Regions from separate parts of the Sporosarcina pasadenensis genome, predicted to be linked through region 2. Evidence: riboswitches for the same ligand, from Rfam matches in the RefSeq annotation. Region 2 holds a riboswitch; each other region holds the start of a gene.
The links. A riboswitch is a leader RNA that binds a small molecule or an ion and turns the genes downstream of it on or off. The one in region 2 is predicted to bind cyclic di-GMP.
Positions count from the first base shown of each region.

Region 1: linked by a shared signal. The riboswitch ahead of AB1K89_RS00415 (GGDEF domain-containing protein) and the one ahead of AB1K89_RS12280 (Ig-like domain-containing protein) in region 2 are both predicted to bind cyclic di-GMP.
Region 3: linked by a shared signal. The riboswitch ahead of folE (GTP cyclohydrolase I FolE) and the one ahead of AB1K89_RS12280 (Ig-like domain-containing protein) in region 2 are both predicted to bind cyclic di-GMP.
Region 4: linked by a shared signal. The riboswitch ahead of AB1K89_RS09260 (hypothetical protein) and the one ahead of AB1K89_RS12280 (Ig-like domain-containing protein) in region 2 are both predicted to bind cyclic di-GMP.

Region 1 is NZ_JBFEGM010000001.1:75,590-80,737, forward strand. Features, by position in the region: gene AB1K89_RS00405 (STAS domain-containing protein) at 1-289, shown strand, start outside; gene AB1K89_RS00410 (sensor domain-containing protein) at 1,016-2,239, shown strand; cyclic di-GMP riboswitch class I at 3,055-3,138, shown strand; gene AB1K89_RS00415 (GGDEF domain-containing protein) at 3,155-3,997, shown strand; gene AB1K89_RS00420 (hypothetical protein) at 4,513-5,028, shown strand.
Region 2 is NZ_JBFEGM010000008.1:90,078-95,225, forward strand. Features, by position in the region: gene AB1K89_RS12280 (Ig-like domain-containing protein) at 52-3,087, opposite strand; cyclic di-GMP riboswitch class II at 3,121-3,204, opposite strand; gene AB1K89_RS12285 (APH(3') family aminoglycoside O-phosphotransferase) at 3,430-4,203, shown strand; gene AB1K89_RS12290 (hypothetical protein) at 4,293-4,514, shown strand; gene AB1K89_RS12295 (hypothetical protein) at 4,563-4,805, shown strand; gene AB1K89_RS12300 (YheC/YheD family protein) at 4,913-5,148, opposite strand, start outside.
Region 3 is NZ_JBFEGM010000001.1:61,889-67,036, reverse strand. Features, by position in the region: gene AB1K89_RS00365 (ATP-binding protein) at 1-52, opposite strand, end outside; gene AB1K89_RS00360 (SDR family oxidoreductase) at 65-763, opposite strand; gene AB1K89_RS00355 (6-carboxytetrahydropterin synthase) at 769-1,587, opposite strand; gene folE (GTP cyclohydrolase I FolE) at 1,602-2,171, opposite strand; cyclic di-GMP riboswitch class I at 2,390-2,481, opposite strand; gene AB1K89_RS00345 (hypothetical protein) at 3,735-3,935, opposite strand; gene AB1K89_RS00340 (topoisomerase) at 4,104-4,493, opposite strand; gene AB1K89_RS00335 (sigma-70 family RNA polymerase sigma factor) at 4,889-5,148, shown strand, end outside.
Region 4 is NZ_JBFEGM010000005.1:208,900-214,047, reverse strand. Features, by position in the region: gene AB1K89_RS09270 (signal peptidase I) at 1-374, opposite strand, end outside; gene AB1K89_RS09265 (hypothetical protein) at 635-1,165, shown strand; cyclic di-GMP riboswitch class II at 1,396-1,478, shown strand; gene AB1K89_RS09260 (hypothetical protein) at 1,535-2,338, shown strand; gene AB1K89_RS09255 (DUF5305 family protein) at 2,362-3,459, shown strand; gene AB1K89_RS09250 (sensor histidine kinase) at 3,434-5,148, shown strand, end outside.

The DNA.
Region 1 (5,148 bases), on a different contig from region 2:
GATAAAAGAGCATGTAGAAGTTGAATTTGAAGGCGATTTAGATATAGATGGTACGGAGGTAGTGATAGATGAGCTCATCCCATCATTAGAGTCGTTCTCCTCAGTTAAATTAAACTTAAAGGATGTACCGTTTGTAGATTCTTCAGGTATTGGACTCCTATTAGATTTGGTCAAAACGATGCAAGAAAAAGGGGCAGAGGTCACTATTTCAAACGTAAGACAAGAGGTAATGGAGGTATTTGAGTTATTGCAAATCCAAGAAATTATTGGAGAAGAAATATTCGTTTAATCATTCGGCAGGGCTTTCCCAGAAGGTCATGAAAAATGGCTCTTGGGATGGCCCCTTATTCCATTATAAAACCAACTGATTTCCATTCTGGCGGACAATTTCCGTGGGCAAGGCGAGGATTCAACAGATGACTGGGTAGGACAATTGTCGATTGAAAAAAGCGACTATCAGTATTCCCTGCTTAAACGTTTATATTCTTCGATTACATAGGAATTGCGTTAGTGTGTAAATACATTCGGTTAAAATGAATATTTTCTATAGACCGAACGATCTCAAAAGGCTCCATCTTTTTACGAAGGATTCCTTTTATCCAAATCCTTAACGCTTCTTAGATACAATCTATTCCTTCATATGAAGACAGGGTGATAATTTTTATGTTTGATTCCTCGTTAATTAATTTTTCCGTATCCCGAAAAATAAAAAGGGTTTTTCCAAATGAACCCTATATAAATGATTAAATAGTACGCCAAGCAGAAGTTTCTGACAAGAAAAGATAGGTCTTGGATGCATTCGAATAAATTCATAAACGAGTCATCCTGCATATTTAATATTATTGGGCTTGAGAAGGCATTTAAAGTGTTATTGTTTCATAGATACAATTACTATGCAATAAGAACTAATTAAAGGGTTTGTGTTGAGTAATAGGAACTATTATTAATTGTCGAGTATTGTCGAATGACGGATAATAATAGTGAGAAAATGTTTTTAAAAAGAAGGTTAGTGCAAATGGATAAATATTATCTTTCAAAGTCACACTTGGATATTTTAGACCCGATAACTGATCATTTTTTTGAGGCTGTTGTTCTCTTTGATCGAAATGGCTTTTTAAAACTTTCAAGTGATTCTATAGAAACTGTACTGGGATATACACCAGAAGAGATGAATGGTAAAAAGTATTATGATTTCATCGATAGAGAAGAATGGCAAATTGCCAAAATGATTGCTTCAACTTGTGTAAAGAAAAAAAGGGGATTTCTTGTAACCGAATTGAAATTGAAGAAAGCGAACGGTTCATCAATCTTCTGTGAGATTCAGATTGAAAATGGTTTAAGCAATTCGGCAATTGCTGGCATGATCATCAATGTCAGACGAGCTTCAAACAAAGTAGAACCCTTATTTGCATTGAGTGATGCTAGACGGCATACAATTATATATAATGATTTGCCAAAGGCGATTGAAAGAGACGAATTACGACTTCATTACCAGCCAAAGGTGAATTTGAATACAGGGAAGGTTGTCGGGGTTGAAGCACTTGTTAGATGGGAACACCCTGAGCTGGGTCTAGTATTTCCAAATGAGCTGATTCCTGTTGCGGAGGAATTGGGTGAAATAACTGTAATCGGCAATTGGGTCATTCGGGAAGCGTGTATGCAAAACAAAACATGGCAAAACGAAGGTCATCCAACCCTAGTTATGTCCGTCAATCTTTCAATGCAACAATTTCAAGAAGACAACCTCGTTTCCGTCATAGCTGAAATATTACAAGATACCCTACTCCATCCCCGGTATTTGGAGCTGGAAATCACTGAAAGCATGACGGCAGACGTACAGCATACAATCAGTGTTCTTCAACGAATAAAATCTCTCGGTCTACTTATCAGTATCGATGACTTCGGAACCGGATATAGCAATTTGAATCATTTGAAGAATTTTCCTTTGGATATATTAAAAATAGATAAATCATTTATCTCAGAATCGACCCATAATCCAGTCGATCAAGCGATTGTGAAGACAATCATTCACCTCGCCAGAGATTTGGACTTGAATGTATTGGCTGAGGGAATTGAAAGTGTGGAGCATCTCCAATTCCTAAAAGAGCAATCCTGTACGTTAGGACAAGGATATTTATTCAGTAAACCTGTAGACGCCTCCGAATTAATGAGGACAATTAATCATATCGAATCCAATATTGATTTGCGGATGAATAGAGCCGCTTATGCGGAGTATTGAGCCACCAAGTACGAGGAAAAGAGCCACTGTCTTTGGGACAGGAGGCCACCAATCTAAATAATAGCCTCTTGTATAATTAGTTTGCATGCAAATACGCATGACAATAATGTACAGGAGACTTTTTTATAATTAATTGTCGGAGGATTCCGGAACTTTATTTTGAAGGAATCAGTCATAGAACAATCAGTTCTAGCACTGGACACTCAAGGAATACTGTTTCCGATGCCGTTCGCAGCACCAAGAAACTCGGCGTTGAAGACTTGGATGATACAATGACCAACTCCTGTCTAGAGGCATCTCTTTCCAGAAAAACAAGCCCTCGATAAGGGGTACTTCCCTGTTGACTGGGGCACGGTGCACCAGGAATCACAAAAAAAGAATCTCACTCTGATTACAGCCATCGGAATGTACCGCCTCTGCCATCTTTCTTACCTCTGAATGAAAATAAATGTACCAGGGTGTGAATATCAGTGTTAAAATCCTCAATAATAACGGTTTAAAATTCCCCAGTTTTCACTTTGTACAATCCTTGACATAATTTTATCCATTACCTAGCCAAAAGGGTACTAATGAAGAATGGAGAGCTTATTACTTCATATCATACGGATTATCAAAAACTGCATTTCGATATAGGAAATGTTATAATTGGCGATTGAAATTGAATGTTTTAATAATGTTGTTACTTCGCAAACGAGCCATTTAATGGAATGAGTCTTGTTAAACAACGGAGCAGTTTAGACCACTAAGAGTCAATGACAGATTTATTTAGCCTTGGAAGTATCTAACTGTTGTATACTTATATACTAAGGCAACTCTATTGATAAAGGCAAAATTATCGAAAGATAATGACGCAAAACCACAGATCTAAAGCATTAAGCTATGATGGCTGGGTTACCGAAAGGAGTAAGGGAATAATTGAAAAGAAAATGTTTTAAATACTCATTAATTTTTTTATTTACTGCTGTCCTTATTTTTATTGATACAATTTTGTCTGAGGAAGCGAGTGGACATTATCCATTTATATGGTCACTCGCTCTGATTCCGATTATCTATATTATAAATATGTATCCTAAATGGAAAGTAACTATAGGGGCTGGAGTCATTTATAGCTTATTGAAGTACACAACAGAGTTTAGTCAGAAAATTAAACCTGATAATAGCGAAATTAATGCTCTTATCTTAGGTTCGCTGATTAATTGGTCTATTGCTCTAACTGTTGGATACTTCATTATCAAATCTCATAAATTATATTTAAAAGTAGAAGAGCTAACTATTATAGACTCATTGACTGGTGCTTATAATCGAAGATATTTAGAGCTTTTTATGGAAAGAACTATTCCTATTAGTAAAAGGACGAACAGTTCTTTAGTTTTTATGATATTAGACATAGACCATTTCAAAAAAGTTAATGATAATTATGGTCATCAATGTGGGGATCAAGCTCTTAAGCATACTTCCAGTATTATTGATAATCACGTAAGAAACTCTGCTGGTGTCTTCGTTCGTTTGGGCGGAGAAGAATTCGCAGTTATTCTTCCAAACACCGATCTTGCTGAAGGGTTAATAATAGCAGAACGTATACGTGAGGCTGTAGAAAAAACAGAGTTCATTTATAAAAATGAACGTATTCATTTTACAATTAGCATTGGTGTATCTATTTACAATGAGGAAACCGTTGAGGAGTTTATAGAGAAGTCAGATAATGCGTTATATAAAGCAAAAGAAAACGGTAGAAATCAGATAGCAATTATTAATTGATACTTACTTTTTCTGCTGATTTTTATTTTACAGGAGCTTACTACGATATCTAAGAATTATTATTAATATAATTTGTATTTGAAATGACAGATACTTATGATAGCTTACGCCTCTGAAAATTTAAGGTCTGTTTTTCCAAAGCAAAGTCAATTTAAATTGAATTATTATAATAAACTAAGGAAAAATCGAATGGCAAATTATTAGGTACTATACATAGGATGTGGATTTTTTTCTATTTGTGCGAACGGGGAATATACTCTTTTTTAGCACAAAGTGTTGTCCAATATACTTTTAATTGATCGACACGCGGTCTCCGACTTGTTTTGCTTTAGTTTGATCTGCTTTTTCTAAGAAATGTAAATACACGCTTATTAACGCCTAAATCGTCAAATACCTATGACGTTCCTGTATCACTTTTGCATGAACTCCTTTGTAAAGATGAATTCGTCTGGCGTTACCATGTCGGTTCACAATCCTCCTATTTTTAGTTATGATTGGATGCGGAGGAGATCAACATGAAAAAACTATTCATCTTATTTATGGCTGCTATGTTATTGGTTGCTTGTGCAGATGGCACAAAAGAGCCGGCTGTTGTCGAAGATGATGCGACAGTCAAAGAAGAAATGCCTGAGCAGGAAGAAGTGAATGAAGAAGAACCTGTGGAAGAAGAAACGCCTGTTCAGGAAGAACCTGCTAAGGAAGAATCACAAGGTATGTCTATTGAAGAAGTTACTGAACTTATTGACTACAATGGCGTAGGTGTTGACGATAAGTTAGTTAGCGTGACTATTGAAAATGAAGAATTAAAAGCTGTTATAAAAATGGCAACAGATGATAGATTATCCGCAGAAGATTTAGCCGTTACAAGATATAGCCAACTCTCAGATGAATTACTGGATCATGAAGGTTGGGAAACTTTGACAATCGAATACGTGGGTGTGGGAACAATCAGTATGAATCGCACGGAAAAAGAATCAAACGAGTACGGCGATTACTTCCCAACAATAGAAATAGAAAATCGTTTAAAATAAAGTCCAACTATCATATCGCAGTAAAGTAAACACTCTCTAAATCGGGAGTATTTTTTTGTACTTAGCACTGTTAGACTTCGTAGTCGATTTAAGGAGTTCCGTTGATTGAAGCGGAAGGCG
Region 2 (5,148 bases):
CCTGTCTTTTGGGAACAGGTAGTCTTCTCTTGTTACATAAACATTGCAAACTTAATTATTTTTTACGGTAACAGTAACTTCGGATGTATTATTTGCTTTATCAGTAGCAGTTACAATGAGATCAGTGTTATTTTTTATTTCACTAAAGGAAACACTGAAGCTGCCGTCTGGCTTTACAGTTGTACTTCCTAGCGAACCACCCTTCTTTCCATTACTATTTTTCAAGTAAACTTCAACTACCGCACCTGGCTCGGCGTCCCCTGAAACGGTTGTCGTTTTAATCTGGCCCTGAGTTGTTCTGGCTGTCACATTTGTTAGAGAAGGATTCGTTTTATCAATCGTAAAGGTAACAATTGTTTGGTTCCCGGCTTTGTCTCTTACTACAAGTGTATGTGTTCCTTCAGCAGAAACAACAGTGCCAGAATCGAAAGTGTTTCCGTCCATAGTCGCCATTCCTTCGTTAAAAGTAGGAGTAACATCCACATTGTAATATTGATTGTTTACTACACCACTCACAACTGGAGCTGTTTTATCAATTGTAAAGGAAACAATTGACTCATTTCCTACTGCATCAGTCACCACTAAAGTATAGCTGCCTTCAACAGAAACAGTTGTTCCAGAGGTAAATGCTTCTCCATTCAATAAAGCCGTCCCTTCATTGAAGGTAGGAGCCACATTGGTATTATAAGAGAATCCATTGACAACATTGCTTATAACTGGAGGTGTTTTATCGATATTGGTGATCGTAATGGTTACAACAGTTACATTTCCTGCTTCGTCTGTTGCGACAAAGCTAAATTCACCATTCTCTTCGAAGGTATGAGTAGTTGTATTTAACGTCCCTTCATTTGTCGTTACAGTAACAACCACGTCCTGATTTGTTGGATCTGTATTGTAAGGATTTACCGTAATAACTGGAGGTGTTTTATCGATATTGGTGATCGTAATGGTTACAACAGTTATATTTCCTGCGTCATCCGTTGCAATGAAGTCAAATGAACCATTTTCCGTGAATGTATGACTTGTTGCATTTAGTTTTCCTTCATTAGTTTCAGCGGTTACAATGACATCCTGGTTTGTCGGTGAAGTGTTGTAACTGAGTACTGTGATAACTGGTGCAACTTTATCGATATTCGAGATTACGATTTTTTTCTTTGTTTCATTCCCTGCACGGTCAGTAGCAATGAATTCAAACTCGCCATTTTCCTTGAAAGTATAGCTTTCTGCGTTTAATGTGCCAGGTTCGTTCATGCTCACTTTTACTGTGATATCTTGATTTGTGGGGCTAGTAATATACTCTTCAACGATTATTTCAGGTGCAACTTTATCAATATTTGAAATGGTAACTGGAAGCTCAGTTATATTTCCTGCACGATCTCTCGCAATAAATGTAAATGTGCCATTTTCTGTGAAGGTATGGCTTGTCGTATTTAGTTCGCCTTCTTCATTCATGCTTACTTCAACCGTAATATCTTGATTTGTCCAGTCTGTATTATAAGGTTTCACTGTAATTTCCGGCGCAACTTTATCAATATTGGTAATATGGACAGTATATCGTGTAACATTCCCAGCAAGGTCTGTAGCAATGAATTCAAAACTGCCGTTTTCTTTGAAAGTGTGGCTTTCTTTATTTAGTGATCCCTCATTTGTGCTGGCAGTAACCGTAATATCCTGATTCGTCCATTCTGTTGAATACTCACTAATTGTGATGATAGGGGCAATCTTATCTATATTATCAACATTTACTTGTGCAGTCCCAGTGTTTCCGGCCCTGTCAACAAAGAGAAATTCAAAATTGCCGTTTTCAGTAAAGGTAATACTAGGAGAACCATTGTTGTTAAGGATCGTGACATCTTCACTAGGTTCAATTGTCACTACTACGTCCTGATTTGTTGGCTTATCAGTTGAATAGTGTACCTTGGCAGTTGGAGCAATTTTATCGATATTTGCTACGTTTATTTCCACTTCGCCCGTATTTCCGGCTGCATCTACAAACTCTAAACTAACATTTTTATTTTCTGGAAAAGTAAGCGTGTACGTTTGATCATCCACTTTTGTATACGTAACTGTGTCTGGTAAATCCTCAAGGTTTTTAAATGTAACAGGTTTAGTAAATGTAAGAGTTGCCGTTACATCCTCGTTTGTAGGTTCGGTTTTAGAATATACAAGTGAACCGACAGGAGCAACTTTATCGATATTTTTAACTGTCACATGGACCGACCCTGTATTTCCAGCTCTGTCTTTAAATTTTAACTCAAAACTGCCATTTTCAGTAAACTTAAGAGTGGATGCATTACTGTCAAATTCCATTGTATCCGGTAACTCATCTAGATTGGTGTACGTTACTGGTTCTTTTGCTTTAATAGTTGCAATGACATCCGTATTGATTGGGGAAGTTGTGGAATAGGAAACTTCAGCTTCAGGGGCTTCCTTATCAATATTGTCAATTGTCACTGTCTTCTCAGATGTATTTCCAGCTAAATCCGTAGCGATAAAGGTAAAGCTGCCGTTTTCATTAAAAGTATAGCTGACTGGATTAAGTGTACCCTTTTCATTGATGCTAGCAAAAACAGTGATGCTTTGATTCGTCCAATCTTTATTGTAGTCATTAAAAGTAATGTCAGGTGGAGTTAAATCAACAGTCTGATTAACGGGTTGAGCACTTGTATGGACTGCGCCTGCATTTTTTCCATTTGGATAAACTGTATAGGCTTCAACAGTGATTTGCTCATCCTTCTTTTCAGACAGATTTACTGAGTTTAAAGGGTAGACATATTTGAATGCCCAACGCTTATCAGAAATTTGTGTCGTTTCTGCATTTACAACTTTACCATTTACTTTTAGCTCCAGCTTTGGACCATCAATCACAACAGTACCACTTAGTTGAACTGTACTCGCATTGTCTACACGGGCAGGAATGGGGTTTAACGTAGTAACACCTGTGATTTTGTTTAGCTCTGTTCTGCCAGTAGAAGCCTCTGCTTTACCGGGATTAGGCGCAGCGTAAATTGTCGGTGCAATGGAGCTAAAGACTAAAGAACTTGCTAGAACAACCGCACCGAATTTTTTACTCTGTTGCTTGTTCATTGTACTCCTCCTCATAAATAATGTTACAAAGGTAATTAAGAGGGCCGGTTACACTACTAGCTCCATATAACCCAAGTGTCCAGATAGTGGTCATATTTCAAAGCTTCCCAAAAACCTAGTCTTTATCATTATGCTAATGGTGATTTGTTAATTCATAAATATCTTAAGCTCGAATTAATTTATGTTGGGGCAGAGGAAACAGATGACTAAAACGATGTATTATGATCTGATTCAAGATTATGTATGTAGCTGCATCATACGAGTTGCACGGGACCTTCATATGAAAACTTCTGCATTCTCGGAAGTCGAAAGAATTACAGAATAGAAATGGCGGTGTTTCATTTGATAGAAGTTCCTTCAAGTTTAGCGAAATTGACTAATGGATTCTCGTGGGAACCGATTACGATTGGCCATTCGGAAGCGAAGACCTTCTTATTAAAAAGTTCTCATTCGAATCAATACTTGAAAGTGCAGTCGAGAGATTCTGTTGAACGTCTCTTCGATGAAAAGGAAAAATTGGAGTGGTTGGAAGGGAAGCTGCCTGTGCCACGTGTGCTATTCTACGGGGAGGACGAGGCAAACGAATACTTGTTAATGTCTGAAATAAAAGGTGTCAATGCTTCTGATCAATCACATCGAGAATATTTGCCTACCGTGTTGGAGTCATTAGGATCTGGACTCAAAACAATTCATCGTGTGCCTATCGACAATTGTCCATATGATCAAAGGTTGGATATGAAAATAGAAGAAGCGAAGAATAGAGTGGAACATAAATTAGTCGATGAAGATGATTTTGACGAGGGGCGAAAAGGAAGGAAAGCAACCGAACTTTTTAAAGAGCTCATTACCAACAGGCCATTAAACGAAGATCTCGTTTTCACTCACGGTGACTATTGTTTGCCAAATGTCATTGTGGAAAATAAAAGAGTGAGCGGCTTTATTGACTGGGGAAGAGCTGGGGTTGCAGACAAATATCAAGATTTGGCATTGGCGATACGAAGCATCACCAGTAATTTTGGCAAGGAATACGTACCTTTCTTTCTTGCGGGCTATGGATTTACGGATGTGGATGAATCTAGAGTTGATTACTATCAACTGATGGATGAGTTTTTTTAAAGCGGTGGACTGTATTTTTTGTAATTACTGAAACTTCCAACTTCGAAATTCGTATAAGTAGTATTCAGAAAGGGTTTGGAGGGGACAGTATGCTGACGTTCATTTTTGGATTGATTCTATCTATTCCGTTATATATTCTCTTTATTCTACAATATCAATATCCGGAGGATGCGATTTTGTGGGGGAAACGTTGGATGTATAACGAGGATCCCGACATTTCGGATGGGGCAATCAAATACGCAAAAATCTCTTCAATTATTGGCATTATTTTTATGACATTGTTTTTTCTTGTATGGTTCATCATATTGTAATAGAGAGAATCGGCCAAAACAGCATTTATTGGCGAGGAGGGACAAATGATGAAGAAATATACCTTTTATTTTGTCCTTGGTGTCTTGTCTGGATTATTTATCATGCCGTGGGTCGTTCATTGGCTTGGACTTCCATCGCCCTCACGCGGGATTGCCAATTTGTTATCGGTTGTTTTCGGAGAGCCGGGTGGATTTAGTAGCGTGTTAACAATTCTTGTTTCTGGAGTCTTCATCGTCTTAATGTGGTTAGCGGCAATAAAATTGGCGAAAAAGCTGGAGAAATCGGCATAGTAGTCGTTCCACAATAAAAATAATCCATCCTTGAGTGGGAGCTCATAATGGATTAGTTTAACAAGCTGACCCCTTGAAGGGAACCTCTATCATAGACCGCCTAATGTTCAATGATTGGTTCCATCTTCTTCATTTTGCAATTTACGTATCTCAACAATTCGTCTCCAAATGACTGTGTTTTCAATTTTTGCAAATGAGCGGATGCTTGGTGTTGTATTCACTTCAAATATTATAGGTGTTCCCTCTTGATTGACACCGAAGTCAATTCCATATTCTCTGTTTGGTAAAATGGAATTGATGACCTTCGCTGCTTCGATTGCAACCTCTTCGATCTTCTTTACTG
Region 3 (5,148 bases), on a different contig from region 2:
GGTCATTTACTTTTGAAAAATCCTTAAAAACTTTACCAAATAGCCGTCTCACGGTAGCCCCTCCCTATAAAATACCTTGAGGTGGCATGATGGTAATTTCATCAATAAATGCCCCTGGCGGTTGAGTAATTAAATAAACTAAATGCTTTGCAACAGTATTTGTCGGAATCATCTTTGTGGTGTCGAGATCTGTTTCGATATCGTCCCAAAAACTACTACTTACGGAACCTGGAATGACAGATGTAACCTGGACACCTTTCCCACGTAGCTCAGTCTGTAGCACTTTCGTTAATCCTACTACACCAAATTTCGAAGCTGAGTACCCTCCGCAGCCAGGTAATGCGGTTGTTCCAGCAATTGAAACTAAATTTAAAATATGGCCTTTCTTTAGTTCAGCCATATGTCTACCAAAATGTTTGCACGTAAGATATGTCCCGCGTAAATTGATAGAAAGCATATTATCAAAGTCCTCAGTTGACGAATCTACGATACTTTCAAATACTCCAACCCCAGCACTATTAATTAATACATCCACTTTGCCGAACTGATTAATTGCTTGTAAAAAAAAGTTTTTAACTGATTCCTCGTTCGTGACATCAAGTGGAAGTTCCAATGCATTTCCATTCAGCGATTTGGAATTGCTACGACTTCCTAATACCAGGTTTGCTCCTAACCCCTGAAGCAAAGTTGCTGTTTCCTTCCCAATCCCTTTACTAGAACCTGTAATTGCAATTGTTTTTCCAAATAAGGATTTACTAGTCATCCTGCTTATTCCATTTCCGGACCGTAATATTCGAAATAATTCTTTTCCGTTTCAAATAATCCAATTTTGAATAGATTCCTGAGTTTCGGAGAGAGAAGATTCCAAATAACGATTGTCATATTTTCTGAGGTTGGATTTAATTCTTTAAACTCTTCGGTATCTAAATTCAGATTCTTATGATCGAACTTTTTCATAATTTCTTGTTCAACTATCTGGTCAATATCAGCAAGATTCGAAACCATACCAGTTATCGGATCAGGCTTCCCACTAACTGTTACCTCTAGATAGTAGTTATGACCGTGACCATAGAGGTTATTGCATTTCCCAAAGATTTCACGGTTTTCTTCATTACTTAGTTGATCGCTATGCAAACGATGTGCAGTACAAAAATGATATTTTCGTGTTAATCGAACCAAAGTCGATTCCTCCTTTTCAGCATATAAGAAATCATTTTCTCGCAAACGAATTTTATGAATTTGACAATTATCAATCTTTCCATCCAACGAATTCCATATATATGAAATGATATTCTCTGTTGTCGGCATATGAGTTTCGAAATAATGAATTTCTTTATTTAAAAACTTTCCATCTAATTCTTTTTGGACAAAGGATTTTACAACTTTATCGATATCCGTAATATTCACAACAATCCCAGAATCATTGTTTAACTTTCCTTTGACCATCACTTCAAGGATGTAATCATGTCCATGTCCATGTGGGTTACTGCATGGCCCAAACAGCCTTTGATTCTCCTTTTCACTCCACTCATCAACTCGATAATAATGAGCGGCCGAGAAATACATCTTACGTGATAAATAAAGCATTGGTAACATACCTCCTAATTTCGTAGCAGAGACCTTTCAAATTCTTCCGCTAACGCAGTATTTTCTTTAAAGACGCCCTTTTTTATTGTAGTTACAGTAGAGCTACCCGGCTTCTTTATTCCTCTTGCACACATACAAAGATGCTGTCCCTCGACGCTAACAATCACGCCTTCAGGGCTTAATACATTCATAATGGCATCAGCAATTTGTTGGGTCATTCTCTCTTGTACCTGTGGTCGTTTCGACACCAATTCAACAAGTCTGGCAAATTTACTTAACCCAACAACTCGTCCATTCGGAATGTAGCCAATATGCGCCTTTCCAAAGAACGGAATCAGATGATGTTCACAAAATGTGTAATATGTAATATCCTTCACAACAACCATTCCTTCATAGTACTCTTCAAACGTTGTTGTTAACGCCGTTTCCGGATCAATTCCAACCCCCGCAAAGACTTCTCCAAACATTTTGGCAACTCGTTTCGGCGTATCCATTAATCCTTCACGATTTGGGTCTTCACCAATTAACTCCAAAACAGAACGGATATGTTCCTCAAGTAACCCCTTCTTTATTTCAACTGTCATAATATAAATCTCCTTTTTAAATGAGTATAGATTAGTGAAACCTTCCTCAAGGTTGTCCCCTTATAAAGCCATACGTACCCTAACGTGTACAAATCGAATACCGCAGACGCAGCACCAAAAAAAAGCCCACCAAAAGGTTGGTGGGCTAAGAAATAGCAGTAAATAGATCTATTTAAAAAGAACTACTCAGCTTGCAAATCCTATTTTATCCAATCCTTTTCGGTAACCCGGCTGTCATAGCTATTCTTTCCATAGCCTTAGACCCGTGGCTTTGCGTCCTTATCTTTCAATAAGTTTGCCATTATCGAAGGTGTTTCTAACTATATCTATCGTCATGATTTTAAATATGTTAATAGCACATTAAAAGTAAGTCCTCTGTCAACGTAAAACACAACCACCCAATTACATAGTGCAGTTCATAACAAGGAAGTAAATTCATTAACTAACTATCTATATTTCACCGCATACATCGTGACCTAGTGAGAGGTTCAGTCACCCGACAGCACCTTTATTTATTCAGCCGTCTTTTCAAATCAGAACTTCCCATTTTTATTTCATTATCGAATTTAGGTTTAGTTGGGGACCAAATTTAATACCTCGTCTTTTTTCCATTTTCCCAATACTAGTTTTTCTTTTTTATTTAGCGTACCATTACTTTCCTTTTTCAACATATCTATAGCGTTGAGCCTTATGCTACGAAGCCCCTTGTTATATTCAATACAGTTTTTTAGTGGTTTTATTTTTGGAGAAAGATATACTTTCCCCTGAAGAATAACAACTTTACACTCATGACATCCTGCTAACCAACCAACCTTTTTCCTGATCCGAAATCATCATAATATAGTCAGAAGGTGGTTCTATTGTATCACACTATTCATTTATTGATAGTCCTTTAGAAAAACGTTCATGCAAATCCCCTCCATTCTAATGTAATTGGCTGGACCAAATGAGACAATGCTGGTCTATTTAAAAAAACAAAACAAGCATTGAATCACCGTTTAAAAGAATAGGAGTTTGCAAAAGATAAAATTATTAGACTTAAGGTAATTTCGTAATTGTACACTTTTACGAACTGAACAATTTAAATGAAATTCATATTAGAAAATCGTTCGTTAAAATGTAGTATCACTTTTGAACGTTCACTCGTTTATTTGGGACTTCCCGAACGAAATTGTACACTTTAAGAGACAAACCACACTCAAACACTATGCTCATGTTGTTAAGGAGCTTGATACGGAATCTGTTAACAGGACAGTACAGCTATATGAGGACATGGCTAGTACTTCGAATGTGTAAAATTTTTGTGAAATGATTTCACTTCCTTTCATTCCTGAACATATTCTATGAAAAACAAATAATGACCGTAAACGCTGTGCTATCAACGTTTACGGTCATTATTTTCACTTCTTATTGAGTTAACTTTTCATCTAACAGACAGACGTGTATATATGCCAAAATACGTTGCTGTTACAGCCTTTATAAGTATCTTGTGTTGTATTTGTGTTGCGTTTAAATAAATCCTTCAGAATTTCTCTGCGTAATTAATATCCAAAATCTCATCAACTACTCATCGTTCTTCTGCAACCAGTCATTTAGCCAGTCGACCTCTTCCTTTGATAAATCGACCTTGTTTTCATCATTATTTATTACATTATGCCAGTTAGCCTCTTCCCATTTTAAATAATCTTCCCAATCACAGATAGCTTTTCTCGCCTTCTCTGTTTCCAACTGCTGCTTTGTCTTGAAAGGAATTATCTCAGCCAATGTACACACCCCATCACAGCTTTTATATTCCTTCTATTTTATAATAGTGGATTTAGAGTAGCAAAAAATTTCTTCAACTAAGCACCCGTTAGTTTAAGTACATTTCTTCACACACTTATAAAACCACTTCATTTATAAGACTGTTTGTATCCTTTAAGAAATTCACTGTTAGTATTTCTCTATCTTTATTTTCACCTTTATTTTTTTTTCGCTAGTTGTTACTGTATTTGTTTCAGAAACATTCTTAATAGAATCTTCAACTATTTGTTGAATCAACGTATCATCAATTTTTGCATCCTTCGGGGAACCTACTGAAACTGTTAATTCATCAGTACCACCATCTATCATTATTGTTAGTGAATCACTTTCAAGCTCCGTTTGCTCTGTAATAGATACTATTATTTCATTTTTTAATTCTGATATTAAATTTGATATTCCATCATTCTCCACGTTTCCTTGAGAAAATACTAATTCCTGCTCGCTTTCTAATACCTCGGTTGTATTACATCCAATTAACAAGATTGAACACAATACAATTCCAATTATAGCTTTTTTCATCACTTCTAAATTCCCCTTTCAAAAATAAATTCACATACCACAATAAGTTTAACGTTATATATTGGCAAATGTTCCAAATTTAATAAAAATACTGTTCAACTAAACTGCCCTGTTAGTTGAACAAGAATGAGTTGATATCTCCACAATCCAGTAAAAAGGAGTATCATTTATTTTGAATTATAACTAAGATTATTGAAAGCCTGAATTATAAGTGTCGGCAATATTAAGCAACTAATCCAACGATTAAAAGGACTCCAAGTACGAAAAACACTTTTTTATAGCGTGCGCAAAAAGATTGGATCGTACCCAGAATGGCACATTAAAAAATTAATACAAATAAAAATCAAACTTTCATCAATCGGCAATCGTCTAATGTTATAAAGGGAGGAAATGAAATGGATAGCTATTCACTTGAACAAACGAAACTACTTTCCTATGAAACAATCATAGATGAACTAATGACCGATTACGGCCAAGATATATTACAACTTGTTATGCAATATGTACATAACCTTTCTGTTGCGGAGGATTTAACACAAGAAATATTTGTAAAGTGCTATAAGGCATTGCCAACCTTCCATTTTAATTCCTCAATGAAAACTTGGTTATGGCGCATTGCGATTAATCATTCAAAGGATTATTTACGAAGCTGGTA
Region 4 (5,148 bases), on a different contig from region 2:
TTGCCTGCAATCATTTGCCGTTCAATCATTCCTGCCCCGTCTTGCTGATCGGAAGTTTTATTTGCATCCCCTTTTGTAACGAAACCCTGCTCCGCGTTACCGTCAATGACCCGGTGAGCAATCCATCCTTTATTAGCAAGACTCCCTTTTTCCGTTTTGAAAAAGATGATATCTCCATTTTCAACCTGGTCCTTCTCTTGTAGATTGTTAATGATGACCATGTCGCCCCGTTCCCAAACAGGGTACATGCTGTTTGAACGAATGACGGTTAGCAAAACGGGCTTGCCTGTTATGGCTGATCCGACTGCGGCTATTAATGTACATAAGATACCAATTGCTAAGACGGCGTTAAGTAATTTTGAAAATAGCTTCATGCAACCCCTCCTTGCCTCTAATTTTATTGTAAATGCATTGTAGATAATGCCCTCTAAAGTGGAATTGATAGTGTACGAAAGTATACGACGCTCCTACGTATGTAGTAATTTGGGGTCTATAAAGTAGATTATCGAAAGTAGACTAACGTTCGTAAAATCCAACACTATAGAGTGAGGATAACCATTTGGAAAGCTCCTATACTAAAAATAGTTCCAACAACGGCGAAGAGCCGAATAAAACTATTGGAGGAGATTTACAGATGAAGATGAAAAAAGGGTTGTTAATGGTAGTGTTCCTACTAGCAATGTCGAGCATCATGGCAGCAATGTCATATTCCTCGGCGAAAGTGACAAGTGCGATGACAGGGTCAGTAACAAATACGCACGAATCACTCTTAGCTCTTAGTCTTCCTGAGCCAGGGCACGCTGCATCGAAGCTTGAGGATGGGGTATTGAAAATTGATTTTTCTCACGGAACTAAATTTGGTATGCAAAAGAACAGTGAATACACTTGGAATAATTTGTTTTTGGTTAAAAACAACTCGGAAAACAATGTCACTGTAACAATTAATACTGAAGAGAAACTACCTGAGGGTGTAAAACTTTTCGTCAGAACAGGTGCTACGGAGAATTGGACTGAGATCAACAAAGAAACAGTAGCGAAATTTGAAGGATTTAATACAACTAACAATACTAGAAGAAACGTTTCTGTAAAAGTAGAAGTATCCGATAAAGCACAAATCAAGAAATTTACTCCAAACATTGTTGTTAGTGGTGCAGACGCACGATAATAATAGTAAAAGGGTTTTAATATACGAAACCTTAGAAACTGTAGATGTAGCGTACATTACGTGAAGTCTACAGTTTTTTATATGAATTTATTTACTAGGCATAACAGGATTGATTAAATTTGAAGTTAGTGACAATCCATTCATCTCTTCGACAAAAATAGAATGGAAGGTACAGCAATAATCGACGAATTATTCTTATTACTTTGGTTATACTTAACCATATAAACAAATAGTATCACGGAAACTATGAAGTACATCCTTTATATGGGCACCTTGGATGTATGGAGTAACTGGTGCAACCGGCCTGATTAAATGTGGACATCTTGTTCCGTTTAATTGGGCTATTATTATGACCTGGGAGGGGACCGATTGAAGCTCAAGTTAAGTTTAGCCGCATTTTTTTTATCAGTTTCTGCACTTTTGTTACAAAGTACTAGTTTTTCGACGGCGGAAATCAAGAACGATGTCGTGATATCCGTAGTCGCAGAGGATGATGCGCTTATTGCGATTACGGGTTGGGAAGGTAGGATATTCATATTGAAAAACAATACTGATGATTATGTGGATATCGAAAACATTATGGTAATGGGTGGTGACTCACTAGGTGTGGATGGGTACTTTTCAACAATGGCAGCTGGTGAAGCGAGAGTATTTACACTCATCGGAGAAGCACCAGAGTTATCGGGTAAGGAGATTTGGATAACTGCCAGTTGGGAATCGGGACGAGCAGATATCACTTCAATGATTCCACCATTCGTAGAGGAAGTAAATGAATGTACAGATCAGTCGAAAGTGAACGAAGTAATAGTAGATGAAGAAGTAGTTGAGGATACGAGTTTCCAGGAACCGAATGTAGAGGAAGTGGATGGGTGCACAGAACAGTCTGAAGAAGATGAAGCATCAGAAGAAGCAGATGGAGAAGTAGAAGAAGGCGAAGAAAAAATTGATGAAGGTGTTGGGGAAGCGAAAGATGAAGAAAAAGATGTAGAAGTCGTTGGGGAAGGAGAAATGAATGGAAACTCGGAAGAAGGTGGAGAGGTAGAAGTGGAAGTAGATGAAGAATCAGTAAATCAGGATTCGACGGAAGAAGATGCAAATGAAGAAACTATAATTATAGAAGAAAACAATCTGCCAAAAGCAGAACAGACAGAAAGTGTAGATGACTCACAATAGGGGTGATTGAGCTGAAAGGAATCTTGGCTACTGTACTAAAAAAGAATAATAAGAAGCTATTCTTATCGCTGCTGCCTTTATTACTCATCATAGGCGCACTATCCATTTATTCATGGATGACACCACAAACGACAACCGTTCAGCTTGTCGACAGTACATCGAATATCGAAACGGCCTTTGCGTACAAAGCAACGATGTCGCCTAACATCCTTTATCCGGAAGGAGGAACGGTCGACGTCGGAGATACTCTCTTTAAGAAAATCACAGCTGCGATTCCTTTAGATTTGAAGACGATCATCAAATCGGAGGAAGAAGTGCTCGCTAAGGGAACTTACGATATTCAGTTGATTGTTAAGGCGGGAGATATTTGGCAACGCACGTACCCACTGCAAAGCAAACAAACCTTTGAACAAAAAGGGAAGGATATTTCCGTTATCGACAATGTGTATAAAATAGACTTGACCCAATTAAACGCATTCATTACGCAAGTGGAGGAAGAAACGGGCGTCCGACAATCCCAGTATGACCTTGAAGTCGTTCCGACAATTCATGGAGTCATTCAGTATGCAGACATGGAAAGGGAACTGCAAGTTCAGGATAAGCTGATATTTCATTATTTATATGATGAAATTAAGCTTGCTAGCGAGAAGAGCTTTACGACGGCTGTTCAGTTTAATGAAAGTGAAACGACTGCCAATCCATTCAGTTTGCTGGAATTGACGCTTCCTTTGATTACCGTGAGGATTACTACTACAGTGTTGTCCGTCATTCTTTTATTATCCATCATATTTTCGTTCAAGTATTTGGATACTGGGCGAGTGAGACCTGTAAAATCAGAGTCGGAAAAGCTCAATAAAAAGTATGGCAGCCGGATGATCAGAATTTCCCAACTAATTGACTTCACTGGTAAGACGGTTATTCCGTTCGATACGTTTAAATCACTGCTGAAAATTGCGGATGAGAAAGAGCAACCGATCTTCTTCTATGAGAATGGAAATGATCGAAGCCAGTTGTATCTCATAGTGGACGGAGCGTATGTCTATACGTTTGAACCGAGAACCGATGCACCAACGGTACCGAATAAAGAGACTGGAAATGGAAAAGCGTATGTCGTTGGTTAATGTATTCTTTTTGAGGATGAAGAAGCGTCCGTCGAATCATATGGGATTATTGCTGTTGTATCGTTATGTTTCGCTCGGATTAACTTCTTTCTTCTTCATAGCGGGCATGGAATCTCCGTTGTATTTTACAGTAAGCGTGATCGTGTCACTCCTTATTGCGGCTTGGATCATCACGGACATCCAAAAAAGATACGTGGAAAATCATACGATGTTGACTCTAAGCGTGTGCGCTGAAACGATTGGTCTGACGCTATTATTACTTCCCACGGGAGGCATTTCAAGTCCATTTATCTGGTATGCATTGAATCCGGTTCTTGTTGCGGCAAGCTTCCTGACGCCGATATTTTGTTGGGGGATTCTCACTTTCTACCTCGGCAGTGCGACCTTGATTGCTTATCAGTTAGGTGGTGCTGCTGAGTGGTCGCAGCTGTTGGAGGAGAATTCATACTTTTATCTTGTCTGTCTATTGACGACATTTCTTGTAAGATTATTTTCTGGCCTTACGAAAGAGTTGGCTAGTAATGCTAAAGTGTTAAAAACACAGCACGAGAATTTATTGCAAATGAATCAACGGCTGGCTGAAACGAATGAGAAATACCAGGAGACGGTGGAGCATATCATGTCGCACTACCATCTGATGGACAGCTTTTCAGCCGGTAAAAGCCCCAAGCTGATCATCGAAGAAATTACTCATTCGTTGAAGACGTGCACGCGAAGTGAGGTGGCGTTCTTTTGGCTGACGGACCTAAGCCACCAAGATAGCCATATCGCCGCGACGTCATCACCCGAACTCATCGAGGCAGAGTTGAAGCGGAAATGGAAAACGGTTAGAGGTAAAAAGGAGTCGTTTATCGACAGACTGAACGATACTCCGTATGGAATGAAAATCATCCGTACTTCCAATAACGTCGGGATTTTAGGTGTTCAGATTGGATACTCCCAGGAAGAAGAAAAGGCTTTTCTGCAAAATCAACCTTTTGAATTTCTAAGTGAATTAAGTGAAATCATGCTCGAACGCCTGCATATGGACCAGATGATGGATCAAATGATTGTCATCGAAGAACAGAACCGTATTGCCAATGAAATTCATGACAGCGTATCCCAAAGGTTGTTTGGCATTGTTTGCTCCTTGCATAGTTTGCAAGTGAAGGGGCGGCATATGACAAATGCTGAGTTGATCCAGGAGTATCAATTTCTTTCGCAGTCAGCCAATTTAACGTTGAAAGAGCTCCGGTCTGCCATTTTTCGACTCAGTTCCACGAAGCGGAGAGACAGCCCTTTCCTTGTCCGCCTGAAAAAGTATTTGGATGAATATGCAAGGCTAAATGACATTAGGATTAATTATCAAATTACAGGTGAAGAGGCGCTGATTCCGGATAAAGTGAAGCAAGCCCTCTACCGGATCATTTGCGAAGCATGCGGAAATGCGGTACGACACGGGGCATGTCATAATATTGAATTATCGTTGATACTAGATTCCGAAAAAACATCGTTGCTTATACGAGACGACGGCATCGGATATAGTGTGCATTCTGATGAAGGAAAAGCAGAAATAGGATTGGGACTCTTTAATATTAAAAGTTTAGTGCATTCATTTGCAGGAACATTTTCAATCAACGGCACCCGAGAGGCTGGCACACTGATGGAAGTGGAAATTCCAAATGTAAACATGCTGATATTGGAAAAGGT